Linked DNA regions of Tolumonas auensis DSM 9187. The protein of the gene in region 1 interacts with the protein of each later gene in a pairwise test. Links are inferred from orthologs where the notes say so. Each region holds a gene or a part of one and is shown on either strand. Other genes may lie near its edges.

Region 1 (10,427 bases):
CTTTTCGCCCGCACCACCCGGTGTTAATTTTGCCACTTCAGGCAAAATCTCTGGCCCAAGCGGACTGAACCCCAGTATGCGGAATGGCAACGGTTCATCCGGGCTAAGTTTCCAATCAGCCAGAGGTAAATGAATTTGTTGTTGTACCCCCGGTTCGGATTCTACGGTCAGCTTTATTTCTGCTTGTCCGGCTGCACCAACAAAGCCATAACTGACACCTTCCCAATCAGTCACCGCTTGCTGATTCACCTGCAGAATTTGCATACCGCTGCGTAATCCGGCCTGATAAGCAATCGATGTTGGCGATATTTCACCAATGACAGGTTTAACACCTGGCACACCAAGCAAGAAAACCAGCCAGAAAGCCACCACCGCGAAAACAAAGTTGGCAAGCGGACCTGCCGCTACAATTGCAGCACGTTTTGCAACCGATTGGTTATTGAATGCCTGAGCGCGCAGTTCATCGGGAACCGATTCAACGCGCTCATCCAGCATTTTCACATATCCGCCAAGCGGGATCAGCGAAAGAGAATATTCTGTGCCATCGCTGCCTTTTTTACTCCAGAGAACCTTTCCGAAGCCTAATGAAAACCGCAGAACTTTTACTCCGCAACGGCGGGCAACCCAGAAATGTCCCCACTCATGCACGGCGATCAAGATAATCAGCGCAATCAGAAACGAAGCTAAATTCCACAATCCGGCACTCATACAGCTAACCTCGTAATTTTCTGATGAGCCATTAGCCTGGCCTCGGCATCAATGGCAAGAATAGATTCCAAGTCATTGATATTAGCCTGCTTTAACTCTGAAAGCACATCCAAAACCACAGTATGTATCTGCGTAAAACCAATCTTGCCGCTTAAGAAGGCATCGACAGCAATTTCATTCGCGGCATTAAGCGCAGTGGTTGCGCCCTGTCCGGCCCAGCAAGCTTCTATCGCTAATTTAAGACAAGGATAACGCTCAAAATCAACAGGCAAAAACGAAAGTTCACCGACACGGGAGAAATCAAGGGGACTCACGCCCGACGCAACCCGCTCCGGGAAACCCAGTGCATGCGCTATGGGTGTCCGCATGTCAGGTTGTCCCATCTGGGCAAGCACAGAACCATCGCGGTACTGAACCATAGAATGGATCACTGATTGCGGATGAATGATGACCTGAATCTGCTCTTCTGTGGCATTAAACAGCCATTTGGCTTCAATAAACTCCAGACCTTTATTCATCATGGTCGCGGAATCAACTGAGATTTTACGTCCCATAGACCAGTTAGGATGAGCAACCGCCTGTTCAGGCGTTACTGAGCTCAACTGAGATAATGATGTATAACGGAATGGACCACCCGATCCGGTCAGCAGAATTTTATCGACGCCAGCAGCGGACAAATCACAATTACCCAAAGCAGACTGAGCTTCAGCAGGAAGGCACTGAAAAATAGCATTATGTTCGCTATCGACTGGCAGGATCCGGGCACTATAGTGATGCGCTGCATCCATAAACAAGCGGCCAGACATAACCAGCGCTTCTTTATTTGCAAGCAGGACAGTTTTACCCTTTTTGATTGCCGCCATGGCCGGTAATAAGCCAGCAGCACCGACTATTGCAGCCATAACGATATCAACTGATGAATGAGCTGCGACCTGGCACAATGCATCAGTACCAGTCAGTACTTCTGTTTTCAGTTTGTGGCCTGCCAATGCTTCTTTCAATGCGATTGCAGAGGCTTCATCAGCCATAACAGCATAGGAAGGATGAAACTCCAGACAATCTGACATCATCTGGGCAACACCCTGATTCGCCGTCAACGCGGTTACCGCAAACCGATCCGGATGTCGTCGTACGATATCCAGTGTACTGCGACCTATCGACCCAGTAGATCCGAGGATGGTCAGATACTGCATGCTATAAACCTTAACTAATTAACAGATAACTTACGACAAACACGGGCAAAGCAGCAGTCAGACTGTCAATCCGATCTAAAACACCACCATGTCCGGGTAATAATGATCCTGAATCTTTGATACCAGCAACCCGTTTAAACAAACTTTCAGTCAAATCACCCAGAACCGATGCCAGCACCGCCAGCATTGAACTGATGATAATCGCAACGCTCTGTTTCACGGAACTATGAACATTGATGGTTACGATTACCGCCAGCAAGGTTGCAGCCCCCACCCCGCCAAGTAATCCTTCAATGGTTTTATTCGGGCTAACTGCGGGTAATAATTTACGGGAGCCGAACGCACGGCCTGTGAAATAAGCACCGGTATCCGCGACCCAGACTAAAGACATCACGAATAATAAAACCCAGCTACCGGCGCCAGGATCATGGTGAAATGGATATCCGCGCAGCACCAGAAGTGACCAGAAAAAAGGCAACAACGTACATAAACCGAATAACCATTGTATCCATTTGCGTTTTTGCCACCAGGCTTCATGTCCGGGATATCGCATGATCATCGCCAGCGCGCCTACCCACCAGACAATGGCAGTCAGCAATATGCCCCAGATCAGTGGCTGAAGCTGGCCATTCAGGATGAATTGCAAAGGAGCAAAATAATAACTCGCGATCAGTATAACGGTATACGTAACAGCAAAAAGCGTCGCCAACTCTGGGGAAGCAAAACGCCCCCATTCCCGGCCAGCCAGAAAAAACAACAATGTGGCCAGGAGTGAAAAATACTCAACCGGAAGATAAAACAGCCAGCCAATTGCCAGCGGGATTAAAATTAAGGCCGTTATAATTCTTTGTTTCAACTAAAGATATCCCTTTTATTATACGTTTTTGGCTGATGACACCAGCCATTCCTTTATTTGATCGCCAGTACAACCAAAACGGCGTTCACGGGAAACGAACGAAGCAATGGCTTCCATAAATTGATCTTCACCAAAATCCGGCCAGAGCACAGGGGTGAAAAATAGTTCGGCATAAGCTATCTGCCAAAGTAAAAAATTACTAATCCGATGGTCACCACCTGTCCGGATTAACAGGTCAACATCAGGAATATCTGCCATAGAAAGATGCTGAGACAATAATGATTCATCAATTTGTTCCGGGAGCAGACCACCCTGAGCAACTTTTTCAGCGATCTGCTGACATGCCTGAACAATATCCCATTGCCCGCCATAATTGGCCGCTATGTTAAGCGTCATACCCGTGTTATTTGCTGTCAGCGCTTCTGCATCATGAATTTTCTTTTGCAGCCGCTCACTGAAGCCATGGATATTACCTATTACACGCAGACGGATATTACCATCATGTAATTTACGAACTTCGCGCCCCAGCACAAACATAAACAATTCCATCAGAGCCGATACTTCAGACTCAGGACGGCGCCAGTTTTCGCTGGAAAAAGCAAATAGTGTCAGTGCCTTTATTCCCATACGGGAAGCAATAGAAACAACCTGACGAACGGAGGCTACACCGGCTTTATGGCCTGCAACACGAATTTTCCCCCGTTGTTGCGCCCAACGTCCATTACCATCCATGATAATAGCGACATGCTTCGGCATAGATTGATTAGCAATCTCCGAGATGGCATCCGGTAATGTCATGATTCCTCCATATAAAAAAGGCGCCATGCAGCGTGCTGCACGGCGCCCGTACTATACCTGATTAGCTGCTTAGATTTCCATTAGCTCTTTTTCTTTAGCGGCTAACAAGTCATCAACCAGTTTCACAAAGCTGTCAGTCAGCTTCTGAATCTCTTCCTGAGCACGACGATCATCGTCTTCAGAGATGTCTTTATCTTTCAACAGTGCTTTCAGATCAGCATTGCAGTCGCGACGAACATTTCGCACCGAAACACGGGCTTGCTCTGCTTCTGCTCGTACTAATTTGATCAGGTCTTTACGACGTTCTTCAGTCAACGCAGGCAATGGCACACGAATAGTCGTACCTGCTGATGATGGGTTTAACCCCAGATCAGAAGTCATAATTGCTTTTTCAACCGCCTGAATCATAGAACGGTCAAAAACGGAAACTGCCAGGGTACGTGAATCTTCAGCAACCACGTTGGCTACCTGACGCAATGGAGTCGCAGAACCATAATATTCAACCATGATCCCATCCAGTAATGCCGGTTGTGCACGACCAGTACGGATTTTTGACATATGAGACTTAAGTGAATCAACACTTTTAGTCATGCGATCTTTTGCATCAGTTTTAATTTCATTGATCACAATCTGTATCCTTTTTCGCTTGATTTGGCAGACGCATCATATTAAAGACTTTATAGAGCCAAAACGAAAGTCTGATTATTTATTTTTGTGATGGATCAAAGTGCCTTCGCGTTCACCCATGATCACCCGACGCAGTGCACCTGGTTTATTCATGTTGAATACACGGATAGGCAGATTATGGTCACGAGCCAGAGTAAATGCCGCCAGATCCATAATTTTCAATTCTTTGTCCAGAACTTCGTTGTAATCCAGTTCTGAATACAGTTCCGCATCAGGGAATTTCACCGGGTCAGCAGAGAATACGCCATCTACTTTGGTGGCTTTTAATACAACTTCCGCTTCAATCTCAATGCCACGCAGACAAGCAGCAGAGTCGGTAGTAAAGAATGGGTTACCTGTACCGGCAGCGAAAATTACAACACGTCCGTTACGCAACAGACTGATGGCTTCTGCCCAGTTGTAATCGTTACAGATACCTTGCAGATTGATAGCTGACATCAAACGGGCATTTACATAGGCGCGGTGCAGTGCATCACGCATTGCCAGACCATTCATCACGGTCGCCAGCATACCCATGTGATCACCTACTACGCGGTTCATACCGGCTTTTGCCAGACCAGCACCACGGAACAGGTTACCGCCACCAATAACGAGACCAACTTCGACGCCCAGTTCGATCAATTCCTTGATTTCCTGCGCCATACGATCCAGTACAGCAGGGTCAATACCAAAACCTTCAGCGCCTTGCAGGGCTTCGCCACTTAGTTTCAGTAGAACACGTTTATATGCAGTTTTCGGATGAGTGCTCATTGCTCTATTTCCCGCTCATAGAAAGACCGCGACATATGTCGCGGTCTGTATTTAGCCGATGGTTCGATTAACCTTTCATGGCAGCAATTTGTGCCTGAACTTCAGCAGCGAAATCAGTTTCCTGTTTTTCGATACCTTCACCTACTTCGAAACGGATAAAGTCCTGAACATCAGCACCTTTCTGTTTCAGCAGATCAGCAACGATCACGGAAGGATCTTTAACGAATGGCTGACCAGTCAGAGAAATGTCACCGGTGAATTTCTTCATACGGCCTTCAACCATTTTCTCTGCGATTTCTTTTGGCTTGCCAGAGTTAATCGCGATATCAACCTGGATTTCACGTTCTTTAGCAACAACTTCTGCAGAAACGTCTTCAGGTTTAACGAATTGTGGGCTGTTAGCAGCAACGTGCATAGCCAGATCTTTAGCCAGATCAGCATCACCACCAACCAGTTTGGTGATAACACCAATGCGGGAACCGTGGATATAAGTAGCCAGGTTGTCGCCTTCTGCGATGACGATGCGACGCAGGTTCATGTTTTCGCCGATCTTAGCAATCAGGTTGTTCAGAGTAACCTGAACAGATTCGCCATTACCGAAGTCTGTATTTTTCAGAACTTCCAGATCAGCGATTTTGTCTGCCAGTGCGATTTCAGCTACTTTTTCGCCCAGAGCACGGAAGCTTGCATCTTTAGCTACGAAGTCAGTTTCGCAGTTCAGTTCGAGCATAACTGCTACATTGCCAGCTGAACGGGCAATGATGATACCTTCAGCTGCGATACGGCCTGCTTTTTTAGCCGCTTTCGCCTGACCAGATTTACGCATGTTTTCGATGGCCAGTTCAATATCGCCATTCGCTTCGGTCAGCGCTTTTTTACAATCCATCATACCTGCGGCAGTACGTTCACGCAGTTCTTTAACCATTGCAGCAGTAATATCTGCCATGTCATCCATCCTCAAATTAGGTAAATGCCAGTTACAGCAAAAAGGGGCCACAGGGGCCCCTCAAACCTGTACGATTCGTGTCAGGGCCTAACTAAAATTAGTTAGCTTCAACAAAACCGTCTTGTTCAGCCTGAACAACGATATCTAATTCACGTGCAGTTTTGATTGAATCAGCAGCAGCGTTCAGATACAGCTGTACAGCACGGATCGCGTCATCGTTACCTGGAATGATGTAATCCACGCCATCTGGGTTTGAGTTGGTATCAACGATAGATACAACTGGGATACCCAGGTTGTTAGCTTCTTTAATAGCAATATGTTCGTGATCAGCGTCGATTACGAACAGAACATCAGGCAGGCCGCCCATGTCTTTGATACCGCCCAGGCTCTTCTCCAGCTTTTCCATTTCACGAGTACGCATCAGCGCTTCTTTCTTGGTCAGCTTTTCGAAGGTACCGTCTAGTGACTGAGCTTCCAGATCTTTCAGACGTTTGATTGACTGACGAACAGTTTTCCAGTTAGTCAGCATACCGCCTAACCAACGGTGGTTCACATAGAACTGCTCGCAGTTAGCTGCGGCTTCTTTAACGGCTTCGGTTGCGGCACGTTTAGTACCAACAAACAGAATTTTGCCTTTTTTAGAAGCAACGCTGGACAGGTAGTTCAGCGCGTCATCAAACATTGGAACAGTTTTTTCCAGGTTGATGATATGTACATTGTTACGGGCACCGAAGATGAACGGCTTCATTTTTGGGTTCCAGAAACGAGTCTGGTGACCGAAGTGAACACCTGCCTGCAACATGTCGCGCATAGAAACTTTAGCCATTTTATTCCTCTTTGGGGTTGGGCCTCCACACATCCCTCACTCCGACCATGTAGGCACCCCGGAGCGGGTTATAGATGTGTGTGTGGTATTTAAGATTAATTGATGAAATCGGAGAGCTCTCCGTTCGGGCGGCTTTATACCATAAAGGCGCTTGCGGCGCCACTTTAAATAGGTAAAACCATGCGTTTTAGCATGAACAATAAAGGAACATTGCTGTTGTTGAGACTAGCACTCATTTTCTATTGTCTATAAAATCGGTGAAACATTATACCTGTCGATCGGTTACAGGTTTTCAGTTCAGAGAAATATTATGTCCATCATTATTAAAACCGCGGAAGAAATCGAAAAAATGCGTGTGGCCTGCCGGCTGGCGGCAGAAGTACTGGAGATGATCGCTCCGTATATGAAAGCCGGTATCACCACTGAAGAACTGGATAATATCTGCCACGATTATATTGTGAATGTGCAGAAAGCCATTCCGGCACCGCTGAATTATCACGGTTTTCCTAAATCAACCTGCATTTCAATCAACCATGTGGTCTGCCATGGCATCCCCTCTCCGGATAAAAAGCTGAAAGAGGGCGACATTGTGAATATGGACATCACAGTGATCAAAGATGGCTATCATGGTGATACGTCACAGATGTTTATCATTGGTAAAGGCAGCATCATGGCAGAACGTTTGTGCCGTGTAGCGCTGGAATGTCTCTATCTAGCCATCAAAATGGTCAAACCTGGTGCGCGCCTGGGTGATTTTGGTGCGGCGATCCAAAAACACGCTGAAGGACATGGCTATTCCGTCGTACGTGAATATTGCGGGCATGGCATTGGTAAAGGTTTTCATGAAGAACCACAGGTTCTGCACTATGGTAAAGCCGGTACAGGCGCCGTCATCAAGGCTGGCATGTGTTTCACCATTGAGCCAATGATTAATGCAGGCAAACCGCAATGCAGCGTTTTAAAAGATGACTGGACTGTCGTTACCAAGGATCGCAGCTTATCCGCCCAGTGGGAACATACTTTGCTTGTTACCGAAGATGGATGTGAGGTCCTGACTTTACGTAAAGATGAAGCACTGGAGCGCGTATTGCACCATAGCTGATTTATCCCCGGCTCCGCAGTGAAGCGGAGCCTAACCCTTTGGAATTGCTTATGCTTCCGGAACAACTGAACCCAGATGCCATACCCGACGAACAACTGACCATCCCCCGCTGTAAAGAACTGTTATCCCTCCTTCAAGCCTGGTTACAGGAACAATTTGAAGCGCAGGAAGATGTTCTGACGCTGGTCGCGGCCCGTTCTGAATTTACTGATCTTCTTCTGTCCCGCCTGTGGCAAAAATTCGGTCTGGATCACCACGCATCTCTGGCATTAATTGCCGTGGGTGGTTATGGTCGCGGCGAGTTACATCCCCATTCCGACATCGATATTCTGGTATTAAGTCAAAAGAACATCACGCCTGCACAGGGTGAATCCATCAGCCAGTTTTTAACGTTGTTGTGGGATTTACGTCTGGATATCGGCCATGCGGTACGAACGCTGAAAGAGTGTATTCAGCAAGGGAAAGAAGACATTACCGTCGCAACTAACCTGCTGGAAAGTCGCCTTATTTGCGGTTCAGTTCCGACATTCGAAGCACTGCAGGAATCCATACAGCCACCTAAATTCTGGCCAAGTGATGCCTTTTTCCGGGCCAAGCGCGAAGAGCAGATGTTGCGGCACCAGCAATTTCAGGATACGGCTTTTCTGCTGGAACCGGATGTAAAAAGCAATCCGGGTGGTTTGCGTGACATTCAGATCATTACCTGGATTGCCCGTCGTCAGTATGGCGCAATGTCGTTACAGGAAATGACCAGCTTTGGCTTTCTGAACAAAGCGGAATATCTGGAGTTACAGGATTGTCAGAATTTTCTGTGGCGGGTGCGTTTCGCATTGCATCTGGCGATTCAGAAAAATGATAACCGGCTGCTGTTTGATCGGCAGCGGGTGGTAGCCAGAATGCTGGGCTATCCGGGTGAAGGTAATGCACCGGTTGAACAAATGATGAAACGCTTCTTTCAGACAGTGCGTCATATCACTGAGCTGAATGAAATGCTGTTACAGTTGTTCGATGAAGCGATCCTGGGGAATGAGTCAACTAAAACCAGACTGCTGAATGAAAACTTCATCGTGCGCGGTACACATATTGATGTGCTGGAACCGGCAGTTTTCATAAATTCACCGCATACAATGCTCGAGCTGTTTTATCAGATCGCTGAAAATCCGGAAATCACCGGCATCTATTCTTCCTGCCTGCGTGCGTTGCGCGATGCCCGCCGGAGTCTGATCATCCCCCTGCAGGATCTGCCGGAATGCCGCGAGCGCTTTATGGCTATTTTGCGCCATCCCCGCGGAATATCGCTGCCTTTCACTCTGATGCATGAACACGGGATCCTCGCGGCTTATTTACCCCAGTGGAATCAGATTGTCGGGCAGATGCAATTTGACATGTTCCATGCTTATACGGTGGATGAACATACCCACCGTTTGCTGAAAAATATTTATCGCTTCCAGCAGACTGAACGCGCCAAGTTGCACCCTTTGTTTTTCGAGACTTACAACCGTCTGAATAAACCGGAACTATTGTTTATTGCCGCACTGTTCCACGATATAGGCAAAGGGCGTGGTGGCGACCACTCTGAATTAGGTGCAAGCGATGCACGCAATTTCTGCGATCTGCATGGGCTGGATCGTTACGAAGGGCGTCTGGTCGCCTGGCTGGTTAAAAACCATCTGTTGTTCTCCGTAACCGCACAGCGCCGCGATATTTATGATCCGGATGTCATCACCGAATTCGCCCGTGCAGTCCGGGATGAAGAACATCTGGGATATCTTTACTGCCTGACCGTGGCAGATATCTGTGCGACCAACGATTCATTATGGAATGACTGGAAAGGCACGCTGCTGAAAGAACTCTTTTTTGCCACTCAGCGGGCATTGCGACAAGGATTGGAAAGTCCGCCGGATATGCGCCTGCGTATCCGTGAAAATCAGCGCCAGGCCATGTTGATCCTGAAAATTCAGGGTTATAACGAATCAGAAGTGAATCTGCTCTGGCAACAATTTAAAGCGGATTATTTCATGCGTCACGGCCCGGAACAGATTGCATGGCATACCCGGCATATACAGGATCATGTCCGGGACGGAAAAAATACACCGCTGGTGGTATTTGGTAATCACAAAACCCGTGGTGGTAGTGAAATATTCCTTTACTGCCATGATATGCCTAATTTGTTTGCCACCGTGGCAGCAATTCTGGATCACAAGAATCTGAACATTCACGATGCCCAGATTATGACGTCCAAAGAAGGCTTCGCCATGGATACCTTTGTCGTGATGGAACCTAACGGTGATCCGGTCGTAACCGATCGTGTACCGATGATTATTCAGTCTCTGGCGCAGGCATTAAGTCGTCCGGGCTATGCTTTGCCACCATCTCGTCCATTATCGCGTCGTCACCGTCAGTTCCAGGTACCGACCCGGGTAACCTATTTACCGGTTAAAGGTGATCATAAGTACAGTCTGATAGAACTGGTGGCGCTGGACAGTCCGGGTGTACTGGCTCGTATCGGTTCAGTATTCCAGGAATGTGAACTGGAAGTGCATGCGGCCAAAATCACGACT
Region 2 (10,367 bases), 1.5 Mb from region 1 along the record:
CAATAAGTTCTGGGACTATTTCAGGAAAAAGGCAGAAGGCGGGAATGGTCCGAAACCGGATGATCTGTTTCTAATCCACAGCAATCTGAATCAGATCCGGGAATTGTTTGAATTATATGAAGACAGTGAAGCGCTGGCACTGCTGGATGTTGTCGAAATAGAGTGTTGCTGAAATAACAGAGCCCCTTTACGGGGCTCTGTTTACTCATCAATTTTCGCCGTTATACAGCTCTAAATCGGCGGTGGCTTCACTCCACTCCCGATCGGCTTTGGCATCGTCATTCCGCAGGTTATTCAGGAACGCCAGGTAATCATCATTGATATCGCCGGTAATGTATTTGCCATTAAATACGGAGGTTTCAAATTGTTTGATTTCCGGGTTACATTCACGAACAGCCGCTTCAAGATCGTTCAGATCCTGGAAAATCAGGCCATCGGCACGGATCAGCTGACAGATTTCATCAACTTCGCGACCATAAGCAATCAGTTCGCTGGCTACTGGCATATCGATACCGTAGACGTTCGGGAAACGAATTTCCGGTGCTGCTGAGGCGAAGTAAACTTTCTCGGCACCCGCTTCACGCGCCATATCTACGATCTGAGCAGACGTGGTACCACGAACGATAGAGTCATCCACCAGCAGAACGCGTTTACCCTTGAATTCAGAAGAGATCGCATTCAGCTTGTTACGTACTGATTTCTTACGCTGGGTCTGACCCGGCATAATAAAGGTACGGCCGATATAGCGGTTTTTCACAAAACCCTGACGGTATGGCTTATTCAGGATCTGCGCAATTTCCAGTGCGATATCACAGGATGTTTCCGGGATCGGAATAACCACATCGATATCCAGATCTTTCCACTGACGGGCAATTTTAGCACCCAGTTTCTGTCCCATATGCACACGTGCAGCATAGACAGACACTTTGTCGATGAACGAGTCAGGACGGGCAAAATAAACGTATTCGAAGATACATGGGCAGTGATTGGCTGTAGCGCATTGCTGAGTAAACAATTCACCCGCAGAAGAGATATATACCGCTTCACCCGGTGCCACATCACGCAGGATTTCAAAACCCTGTACATCCAGAGCAACACTTTCTGAAGCTACCATGTACTCATAGCGATCAGCGCGATCTTCTGCTTTACGACGACCTAAAACCAGCGGACGAATACCATTCGGATCGCGGAATGCCAGCAGACCATGACCAATAATGACCGCAACCACCGCATACGCACCACGGATCTGTGCATGAACGCGGCTTACTGCTGCGAAAATCTCATCAGCAGAGAGATCCGTTCCTTCTGTTTTATCCAGTTCATAAGCGAATGTATTCAGCAGAACTTCGGAGTCAGAAGTGGTATTGATATGACGGCGGGTTTGTCTGGTTTGCAGATCACGCAGTTCTTTAGCGTTGGTCAGGTTACCGTTGTGAGCCAGTGCAATACCGAACGGGGAGTTAACATAAAACGGTTGTGCTTCCGCGGCACTGGAACTGCCGGCAGTCGGATAGCGCACATGACCGATACCGATATTGCCTTTCAGACGTTGCATGTGACGTGTCTCGAACACATCTTTCACAAGACCATTGGCTTTACGCTGCTTGAACGTGTTATCACTGATAGTCACGATCCCTGCGGCGTCCTGCCCGCGGTGTTGTAACACCGTCAGTGAATCATATAAGGCCTGGTTGACAGGACCTGTGCCAACAATGCCGACAATACCACACATCTCTTTTCTTCCTCGAAATGCCAATAATCACTTAATAAAACTTGATGAGTGTTTCATGAACTCAAAGAACCAGTTCACCACTACACCAAATTCTGGAATAAGTATGGATTGTTTCCACCAGATTGCATCGTGTGCACTGGTGAAAGTATCCATAAAAAACAGCAACGCACTAACAATCAATACGCCACGAATTGCACCGAAACAGACACCTAAAACCCGATCTGTTCCGGATAAACCGGTTTTGTTCACCAAGACACTGACGACATAGTTAACAATGGCACCAACGACCAGCGTTGCAACAAACAACACGGCTATCGCCATGCCATTACGAACCATGCTATCGGAAACGGAAGTGAAGAATACGGCCAGATCACCAAAAAAACGGCTGGCGACAAAGAATGCGGCAAACCAGGTGACGAGAGAAAGGGCTTCTTTGACGAAACCACGGATCAGACTGATCAGGGATGACAAACCAATCACCGCCAGAATTGCATAATCAATCCAGACCACATGAACTCCCAGTATCCACTAAACTGGCGCGCATTTTAACAGAGAGGCCATAGCATTGCTTGCAAAAAAACGGGCTGTTCACGACGACAGGCATCCCTCAACATGAGGAATGCCTGTTTGGGAGATGACGCCCCTTAACGGGTACGTGATCCACCGGTTTGCGGACGTTTAGCCGAAGGCCGGGCTGCAGCAGATTTCCCGTTCGCCGACGGTTTGCCATGTGCTGGTTTTCCGGCGTCCGGTTTTGCCAGCACCGGTTTTTTATTCGATGCCGGACGTGCCTTACCCGCCGCACTCCTGGCCTTTCCGCCTTCTGCCGGTGAACGCTTTTGCTGTTCCATCGGTAAATGCCGGGTTAACGCGATCTGTCCGGTTTTCTGCATCGTTGCGACTTTACGCTGTCTGCTCGGTGTTTTGCTCTCTTCCGGCACCAGACAGCCAGGACCTTTACCAATCAGGTGTCCCCAGCCGCGCTCCAGAAACGCTTCGCGCAATTTCGGCCAGTTGGCCGGATCGTGATAACGCAGCACCGCTTTGTGGAAACGGCGACGGATCTCACCTTTAGCGACGAACATTTTTTCCGACTTGTAATCCACCTTATGCAACGGATCCAGTTCGGTGTAATACATGGTTGTCGCATTCGCCAGCGGCGACGGATAGAAGTTCTGTACCTGATCCAGACGGAAGTTATTTTGTTTCAGCCACAGCGCCAGATTCACCATGTCTTCATCGGTGGTGCCCGGATGTGCAGAAATAAAATACGGGATCAGAAACTGCTCTTTTCCTGCCTCTTTCGAGTACTTATCAAACAGCTCTTTAAATTTGTAATAGCTGCCCATACCCGGCTTCATCATCTTGGATAACGGGCCTTCTTCGGTATGTTCCGGAGCAATCTTCAGATAACCACCGACATGGTGTTTCACCAATTCACGCACATAACGCGGATCCTGCACCGCCAGATCGTAACGCACACCGGATGCAATCAGGATCTTCTTGATACCTTTCAGATCACGTGCCTTACGGTACAACTCAATGGTTGGCGTATGGTCAGTATCCATATGCGGGCAAATACTCGGGAACACGCAAGAGGCACGGCGACAGGTTTCCTCTGCACGCGGACTCTTACAGCGCAGTTTATACATATTCGCGGTCGGGCCACCCAGATCGGAAATGACACCAGTAAAACCGGGCACTTTATCGCGGATCTCTTCAATCTCAGTCAGGATCGACTCATGCGAACGACTCTGGATCTGACGACCTTCATGTTCGGTAATCGAACAGAAAGAACAGCCGCCAAAGCAACCGCGCATGATGTTAACCGAGGTTTTGATCATGTCGTAGGCGGGAATCTTCGCGCCTTTATAGGCTGGATGCGGCACACGCTGGAATGGCAAGGCAAAGACCCAGTCCATCTCTTCGGTGCTCAATGGCAGTGCGGGCGGATTCACCCATACGGTCTTATCGCCGTGCTGCTGCACCAGCGCACGGGCACAACCCGGATTCGTTTCATGATGTAAAATACGTGACGTGTGTGCATACAGCACCCGGTCAGCTTTCACTTTTTCATAGGAAGGCAACAGCACATAGGTCTTTTCCCATGGCTTTGGTTTCGCTGGCTGCACGACCACCGCTTTCGGTGTTTCAGGCTCGGCAGTAGCATCTGTCGCGCAGGGCGCACCTTCCATATATGGATTCGGGATCGGATCAATATGACCAATCTGATCCAGACGGGATGAATCTACGCCTTTCCAGCCCGGAAGAGGACCTTTGCGCATCACCGCTGTACCACGGATATCCTGCATTTCTGCAATAGTTTCACCACGGGCAAAGCGATGCGCAATTTCAGTCAGCGGACGTTCCCCGTTACCGAATACCAGAATGTCGGCTTTCGCATCCACCAGCACCGAGCGGCGGATAGTTTCCGACCAGTAATCGTAATGGCCGATACGACGCAGTGAGGCTTCAATCCCCCCGAGTACGACCGGCACATCTTTATAGGCTTCTTTACAACGCTGAGAATAAACCAGCGTGGCACGATCCGGACGCTTCCCGCCTTCATTATTCGGGGTATAAGCATCATCGTGGCGTAATTTTTTATCTGCGGTGTAGCGGTTGATCATCGAATCCATGTTGCCGGCACTCACGCCGAAAAACAGGTTCGGTTTACCCAGCTTCATGAAATCGTTTTTGTTGTTCCAGTCCGGCTGACAGATCAGACCGACACGGAAACCCTGCGCTTCCAGAAAACGGCCGACGATCGCCATACCGAAACTCGGATGATCCACATACGCATCACCACAGATAATAATGATGTCACAACTATCCCATCCAAGTTGATCCATCTCACTGCGGGACATCGGCAGAAAGGGCGCAGGCCCAAAACATTCAGCCCAATATTTCGGATAATCAAACAGTAAGGTTTCTGGTTGGATCATAGTATGTATTACATCACTGATAAAAATGGCGGCGGATTATAGCCCGTGTGGCCTGCCTTGGCGATGGTTATTTTTTAACCATACCAGGCAGATGGATATTATGAACGCATCAGCGAACCGGATTTTTCACTACAGAAAATTCGGCCCACAGCGGATTATGGTCAGAGCTGTGTGTGCTCTTGCTTTCGCTCTGTTGTAAATTCAGTTTGCGGTAAAAAATATGATCTACCGGCTCAGAAAGTACCCGCAGCCGTACATCAGGCGCAGGGATCACTTCGTCAAAACCACTCTGTTGCGCCAGCTGTAACAAATAATGACTCCGCTTATTACCCCAGGCCGCAAAATCCCCCGCCAGAACCGTGGGTCCCGGATAACGTTTTGCCAGGTGGAATAAACGTGTCATCTGACGACGATAAGCTGCCATTCCCAGTTCAAAATTAACGCCGTGAACATTAACCACCAGCAAAGGATAACTGCTGCCATCCAGTGGATAGAGCGTCAGCAGCGTGGATTTCGGGAGCCGGCTGACGGGTTCAGGTTCCCGCAAGGAGCAATTATATAACGCCGCTGCCGGTGCAGCATTCACCACACCGGTCGCCTCGCCTTCCAGCCGGAACGCCTGTAACTGCAGCCAGTTAAAATGTGATTGTTGCAGCAGCTGATGCAGCGCGGGCCGTTCCATTGCTTCCTGAAGCAACAACAGATCACTGCGCTTTGCCCACGCATTCAGTTCCTGCTGCCAGCCAGCACGCTGGAATTTATTCATATTCCAGCTGGTGATACGGAAGGTTGTTTTTAAATCCCCTCCCTGCTGCCGGATTGCCGGTACCACCTCCGGACAATGATCCACCAGCCGGGTTCCTTCATTGGTCGACAGAGTTTCCTGCGGCGGGATCTCCAGACATCCGCTTAATAACACAGCCGTAATGACGCTAAAGAAAGTAAGGAATCTCATCATTCACCTGCTGTTGTTTGTTGCAACCACTGTAGAAGATCACGAACCTGATATTGATAACCCGGTACTGATTCAATTTTGCCGGCATCAATCTGCTTGCCATCATCACTCATATCACTGAACAGTGGCAAAGGTAACCCGGCCAACTGACAGGCCAGGTTATAAAACACCGCCCGGGCAGGATGATCAGGCGCCGCCAGATTAAAGATGTCACTGCGGGGATGAGTCAGTAATGCCATGATGGCGCCAATCACATCACATTGATGGACCAGATTAACCACCCGGCCACCACTCTCCAGTGTTTTACCGCTAAGAAAACGTCCGGGATAACGACCCGGGCCAAATAATCCGGATGGCCGCAGAATATGCCAGCAGGGAAAACCCGCGCTCTGCACCAGTTGTTCAACCTGTATCAGTGTTGCTGCCTGCGCTGTTTCCGGCATCAGCGGTGAAAACTCGTCACAGCGCCCCGTTCCGCCATACACCGATGTCGAACTGATATAAATCAGATGGTTGACACCACCTTGCCGGGCCTGAGAAATCAGCATCTGCAGTGCCGCAAAGTAATGACTGAGCTTCCCCGGCGGAATGGTAATGATCATAACCGGCGCGAGTAATGACGCCGGTAGTTGCGCCTGCTCTCCGGCCTGCCAGCATTGCACATCAATGGCCGGCATCTCTGTGATCAGCTGCTGTTGTTTCGCTGCTGTCGTGACAGAACCGGTCACCTGATAACCATTAGCCACCAGGTGTTTTGCCAGAGGCCACCCCAGCCAGCCGAGACCAATAATCGAAATATCGTTCGTCGTCATGCCGGCTCCGGATAGTTAGTAACGCAGGCGACGTTCGCTGTCTGTCAGGAAATTAACCGGTCGGTTAAGTCGATCCTGATAGATGGCATTAAACACCAGAACGTTCTGTACATAATTCCGCGTCTCTTTATACGGAATATTTTCAACCCACAGATCTACCGGCTGACCACTACTTTCTCTGCGCCATTTACGTACCCTGCCAGGTCCGGCATTGTAAGCGGCGGTAGCCAGCACCCGGTTACCGTCATATTGATCGAGCAGCCCTTTAATATAGGCACTGCCCAGACGCACGTTGGTTTCAGCATTCGTCAGCGCATTCGGTGATGGCGGGATTTCACCTAATTTTTGTGCCGTATCGGCTGCCGTTGCCGGCATCAGTTGCATCAGACCCGAGGCACCGACAGGCGACTGTGCCCGCTCATACATCGCGCTTTCCTGACGTGCCAGTGCATACAGCAAGCTGACATCCATATCGCGCGCTTTGGCATAACGACTGAATACCGCTTTTTTTGGCGTCGGGAAACGCAAAGCCAGTACATCTTTCGCTTTCGCCCGGATACTGGCCTGAATACCTAAATGTGCCCAGCCACGTTGTTGTGCTACCAGCCCCAACTGCAGTTTGCTGTCATATTTTGACTGATCCAGCAGATATAACCATTCGCTGCGCGCCATAGCGGTTTCATCCAGCGCAATCAGCTCTTCAATACGCTGTAATGCCGGCCACATACGCACGGCTTCTTTCCATTTGTATTCCGGCTGCAATACGTCTTCCGTGATACGAATAGGCATGCCGGACTGAATTGCCGCCATAAAACCGTAATAACTACGATCGTAGCTGGCCTGCTGGAACAGCGCTTTGGCATGACTCTTATTACCTAACTGCTGTTCAGCACGGGCCAGCCAGTAGGACCAGTGAATATCATCCCGTCCGGATCTTGGCATCAGGTTGATCCATCTTTTGATACCGCGCCAGTCCATTTCAGCCAGTGCAAGACGAACACGTAATTCCAGCAATGAATTATCACGTGACTGCAGCAAGGTGTTATCCAGCCACACACGGGATGTTTTGATCCGCTCCAGCATCATATCCCGGGCAATCTCGGCCTTCACCGGCACCAGATCCGCCTCGCTCAACTGATAACGGGCTTTAATTGCCAGATAGCGCGCCAGAACGGCTTCTGTATCTTTATCAGCCCAGCGTTGTAACGCCAGACCGGCAATCTTGCGGGTTCGGTCATCACTGGTAACCGGCAACAGGGTTTCAAGATTTTCCGGTTGCGAGTAAACAGAAATCAGCTTGCTGGCATGATAAATACCATTAGAGCTGGTCATCTGTTGCAACAGATGATTCATTAAACGAGGATCGTCCGCGTTGAAAGCCAGTACCATGCGCTTCCAGATATCATTTTCTGTCAGACCGCCAGCCTGCTTCCACAACGAGAATAACCCGTCACAGGTTGCCGGACGGGAATGACCATAAAACCAGATTTTGCGTGCAAAACTGACCGCTTTATCCGTTTTTCCGGTCTCGTATTGCGCCATATGCCAGGCACAACGCAGTGTCATGGATTGCGGTTCATCGGGTTGTAGCTGCAAATACTCCCGCCACATATTGTTCTGCATCAGCAGATAGGCATAACGCTCTGTCAGACGACTGGCCAGATAGCTTTTCGGATATTGCGCAACAAACCGCTGAACCGCATTAAGACGATTAATGTCCGGCTGATATGAGAGTGCGTAATAATCCAGATAAGGTAGCAGAGGATAATCATCCAGCTCATCTTTCGCAGAGGCCATCGAGCTGAAATTACCGTCTTTAATTTGTTGCGTTACAGCAATAAAACGGGCGCGCTGAGACGATAAAGATGATGCCGCTGTATTGAATGCCATCAATCCACTGAGTAATAGCACAACTATTCGCGTTTTCATGAAAATGCAATCCATTCTGGGTATAACAAGACGACAGCACCACTCCGGCTGTAACCTGAGAATTATAAACACAGCTTGGCGGTGCTGACAGCGAATTTACCGCTCAGCACAACAACTAACACATTCTTTGTATGTTTATAAGACAACCCGCCGGAGCGGCGCAAGCGAATAGAATGTTCGCATAATGACCTGTTGCGCACAGGGATCACACATTGATAAATACTGAAATGTCTCTCTTTTATTAAGGTGATCCCGGTCGCAAATTTACTTTATCAAAACAGTATTCTTAATTCGTGGGTTGTAGAAAACAAAGCAGGAGGATGCGACTATGCTGATCGAAATTACCAGCAAAATTATTGATGTAACCCCATCCATCCGCGAGTATGTGGTATCCAAGTTTGAGAAACTGGAACGCATGCAGGTACCGATGATTTCTCCACATGTATATGTTGGCAAGGAAGGTGAACGTTACGTTATCGAAGCAAAAATTCAGATCCCGTTTGGCAAATTATTTGCCGAAGCTGAACATGAAGATCTGCACGCGGCAATCAATGCATTAGAGCAAAAACTGGAACGTCAGATCATCAGACATATTCATCGTCCGGATGCTCGTCGCCACAGAGATGTGCAACGCCAGAATTCTATGACAGCCATGTTCTGATACTATATCCTTATTCTCAGGCGCGTCTTAATGACGCGCTTTTTGTTTCCGCTTTTTCTACGCCGGACTGTCTGATACCTGACTGCCCAGTACAGACAAATACAATTCCTGCCGTAGCGTTTCATAGCGTGCATCCGGCCGCAGCAACAGCATCTTTTCACACCACAACAGACTCACCATGTCCACCACCGGCAACATCTGCATAACCCGCGCAGCGTCACAATCACCACCGGCCGACTGATAAGCCGCCACCAGCTGGTGCCGCTGACTGTCATTAAACTGTCCGGCACGGCAGATCACCGCCAGTTCAAAGGCAGCATCGCCCATCGCGGCATATTCCCAGTCAATCAGCCAGGGTTTTGTCCCCAGCAGATTGGCCGGATTTATATCGTTATGACAGAGCACCAGAGGTCTTGCCGGTAAAGCCTTCAGCATCATTTGCAGACGGCAGACATGACGGCATAAATCTGCCGGGAGTGAAGGCAGGCTATTAATGAAACGTTGCAGGTAATCTGAGAGATCCAGGACTTTTAATCTGGCCGGAAACGCATGCACCCGGGAGACCAGTTGCCCCAGCAGTGAAATGCCGGCAGATGAGGAAAAACAGGCCGGACTCCACGATGGCTCATCACACCATGCAAGCACCAGCTGCTGTCCGTCAGCGGAGTGGTAATGAATTTGGGGATGCAATCCCGCGGCTTCCGCGATCGACAGCGCCTGACGTTCCTGCTGACGATCGATAAACAGTGTTTCAGGCTGCGCGATACCCTGACGCCAGAAATAACGTTTACCCTGAAGTTGCAGACGGTAAGCGCTGTTGGTTAACCCCTGCCCCAACAGCGTTACGTCTGCCTGATCATACGGTGCCGGTAACGCAGGCGTGATCATTTACGTACAGATTGTTTATCACTAAACAGCAGTTCGCCTGATTTCAGCTCCATCAGATGCGTCGTCAGTTGATAGGTATTACTCTTTTTGATCCGGCTGACATTGCCGTAAAGAATCAGATCAGCCCCGGTCTGTTTTCCTAACTGCACAGCAGTAGAAGGGTTCATTGAGCCTTCGCTTTGCTGATAATCCAGTGATTGCTGATACGCCGCATTTTTCTCCAGCGGGATCAGCTGAAAACGACCGGAACGGGCCAGTTCCTTATGTAATACCGACGTGATTTTTGCAGTATCCTGTGGACGCCCCGTGCTGTTACGCAGCATATCCACATATAAGGTTGGCTTTTTACCCAGATCGAACGCAGCACTGCGCTTTATCACCGATTTGGCGGTGCGTTTGGCCAGCGGCTGCAGATCAACCGGCTTGACCTGTTGCGGTTGTGCTG

Evidence for each region.
Region 2: the proteins of frr (region 1) and hpf interact in binary tests that used the Escherichia coli proteins (3 or more experiments, as listed by UniProt). The link is inferred for Tolumonas auensis DSM 9187 from one-to-one orthologs.

What each region holds. Positions count from the first base shown.
Region 1 is NC_012691.1:2,301,964-2,312,390, forward strand. The notes cover bases 2,404-5,353. They hold frr (ribosome recycling factor), read right to left. Parts: upstream 4,183-5,353; coding sequence 3,625-4,182; downstream 2,404-3,624. Other genes in these bases: TOLA_RS10710 (phosphatidate cytidylyltransferase), read right to left, coding at 2,404-2,757; uppS (polyprenyl diphosphate synthase), read right to left, coding at 2,776-3,555; pyrH (UMP kinase), read right to left, coding at 4,258-4,992; tsf (translation elongation factor Ts), read right to left, coding at 5,060-5,353. Also shown: sigma E protease regulator RseP, read right to left, coding at 1-708; ispC (1-deoxy-D-xylulose-5-phosphate reductoisomerase), read right to left, coding at 705-1,901; more of TOLA_RS10710, read right to left, coding at 1,912-2,403; more of tsf, read right to left, coding at 5,354-5,938; rpsB (30S ribosomal protein S2), read right to left, coding at 6,036-6,764; map (type I methionyl aminopeptidase), read left to right, coding at 7,075-7,866; bifunctional uridylyltransferase/uridylyl-removing protein GlnD, read left to right, coding at 7,917-10,427. UniProt on the Escherichia coli protein: Responsible for the release of ribosomes from messenger RNA at the termination of protein biosynthesis. May increase the efficiency of translation by recycling ribosomes from one round of translation to another.
Region 2 is NC_012691.1:832,741-843,107, reverse strand. The notes cover bases 7,478-10,367. They hold hpf (ribosome hibernation-promoting factor, HPF/YfiA family), read left to right. Parts: upstream 7,478-8,701; coding sequence 8,702-9,034; downstream 9,035-10,367. Other genes in these bases: lpoB (penicillin-binding protein activator LpoB), read right to left, coding at 9,919-10,367; TOLA_RS03915 (phosphotransferase), read right to left, coding at 9,092-9,922; TOLA_RS03925 (transglycosylase SLT domain-containing protein), read right to left, coding at 7,478-8,373. In the rest of the region: N(2)-fixation sustaining protein CowN, read left to right, coding at 1-172; purF (amidophosphoribosyltransferase), read right to left, coding at 209-1,732; TOLA_RS03945 (CvpA family protein), read right to left, coding at 1,760-2,242; TOLA_RS03940 (YgiQ family radical SAM protein), read right to left, coding at 2,377-4,674; TOLA_RS03935 (endonuclease/exonuclease/phosphatase family protein), read right to left, coding at 4,787-5,635; TOLA_RS03930 (NAD-dependent epimerase/dehydratase family protein), read right to left, coding at 5,632-6,444; more of TOLA_RS03925, read right to left, coding at 6,460-7,477.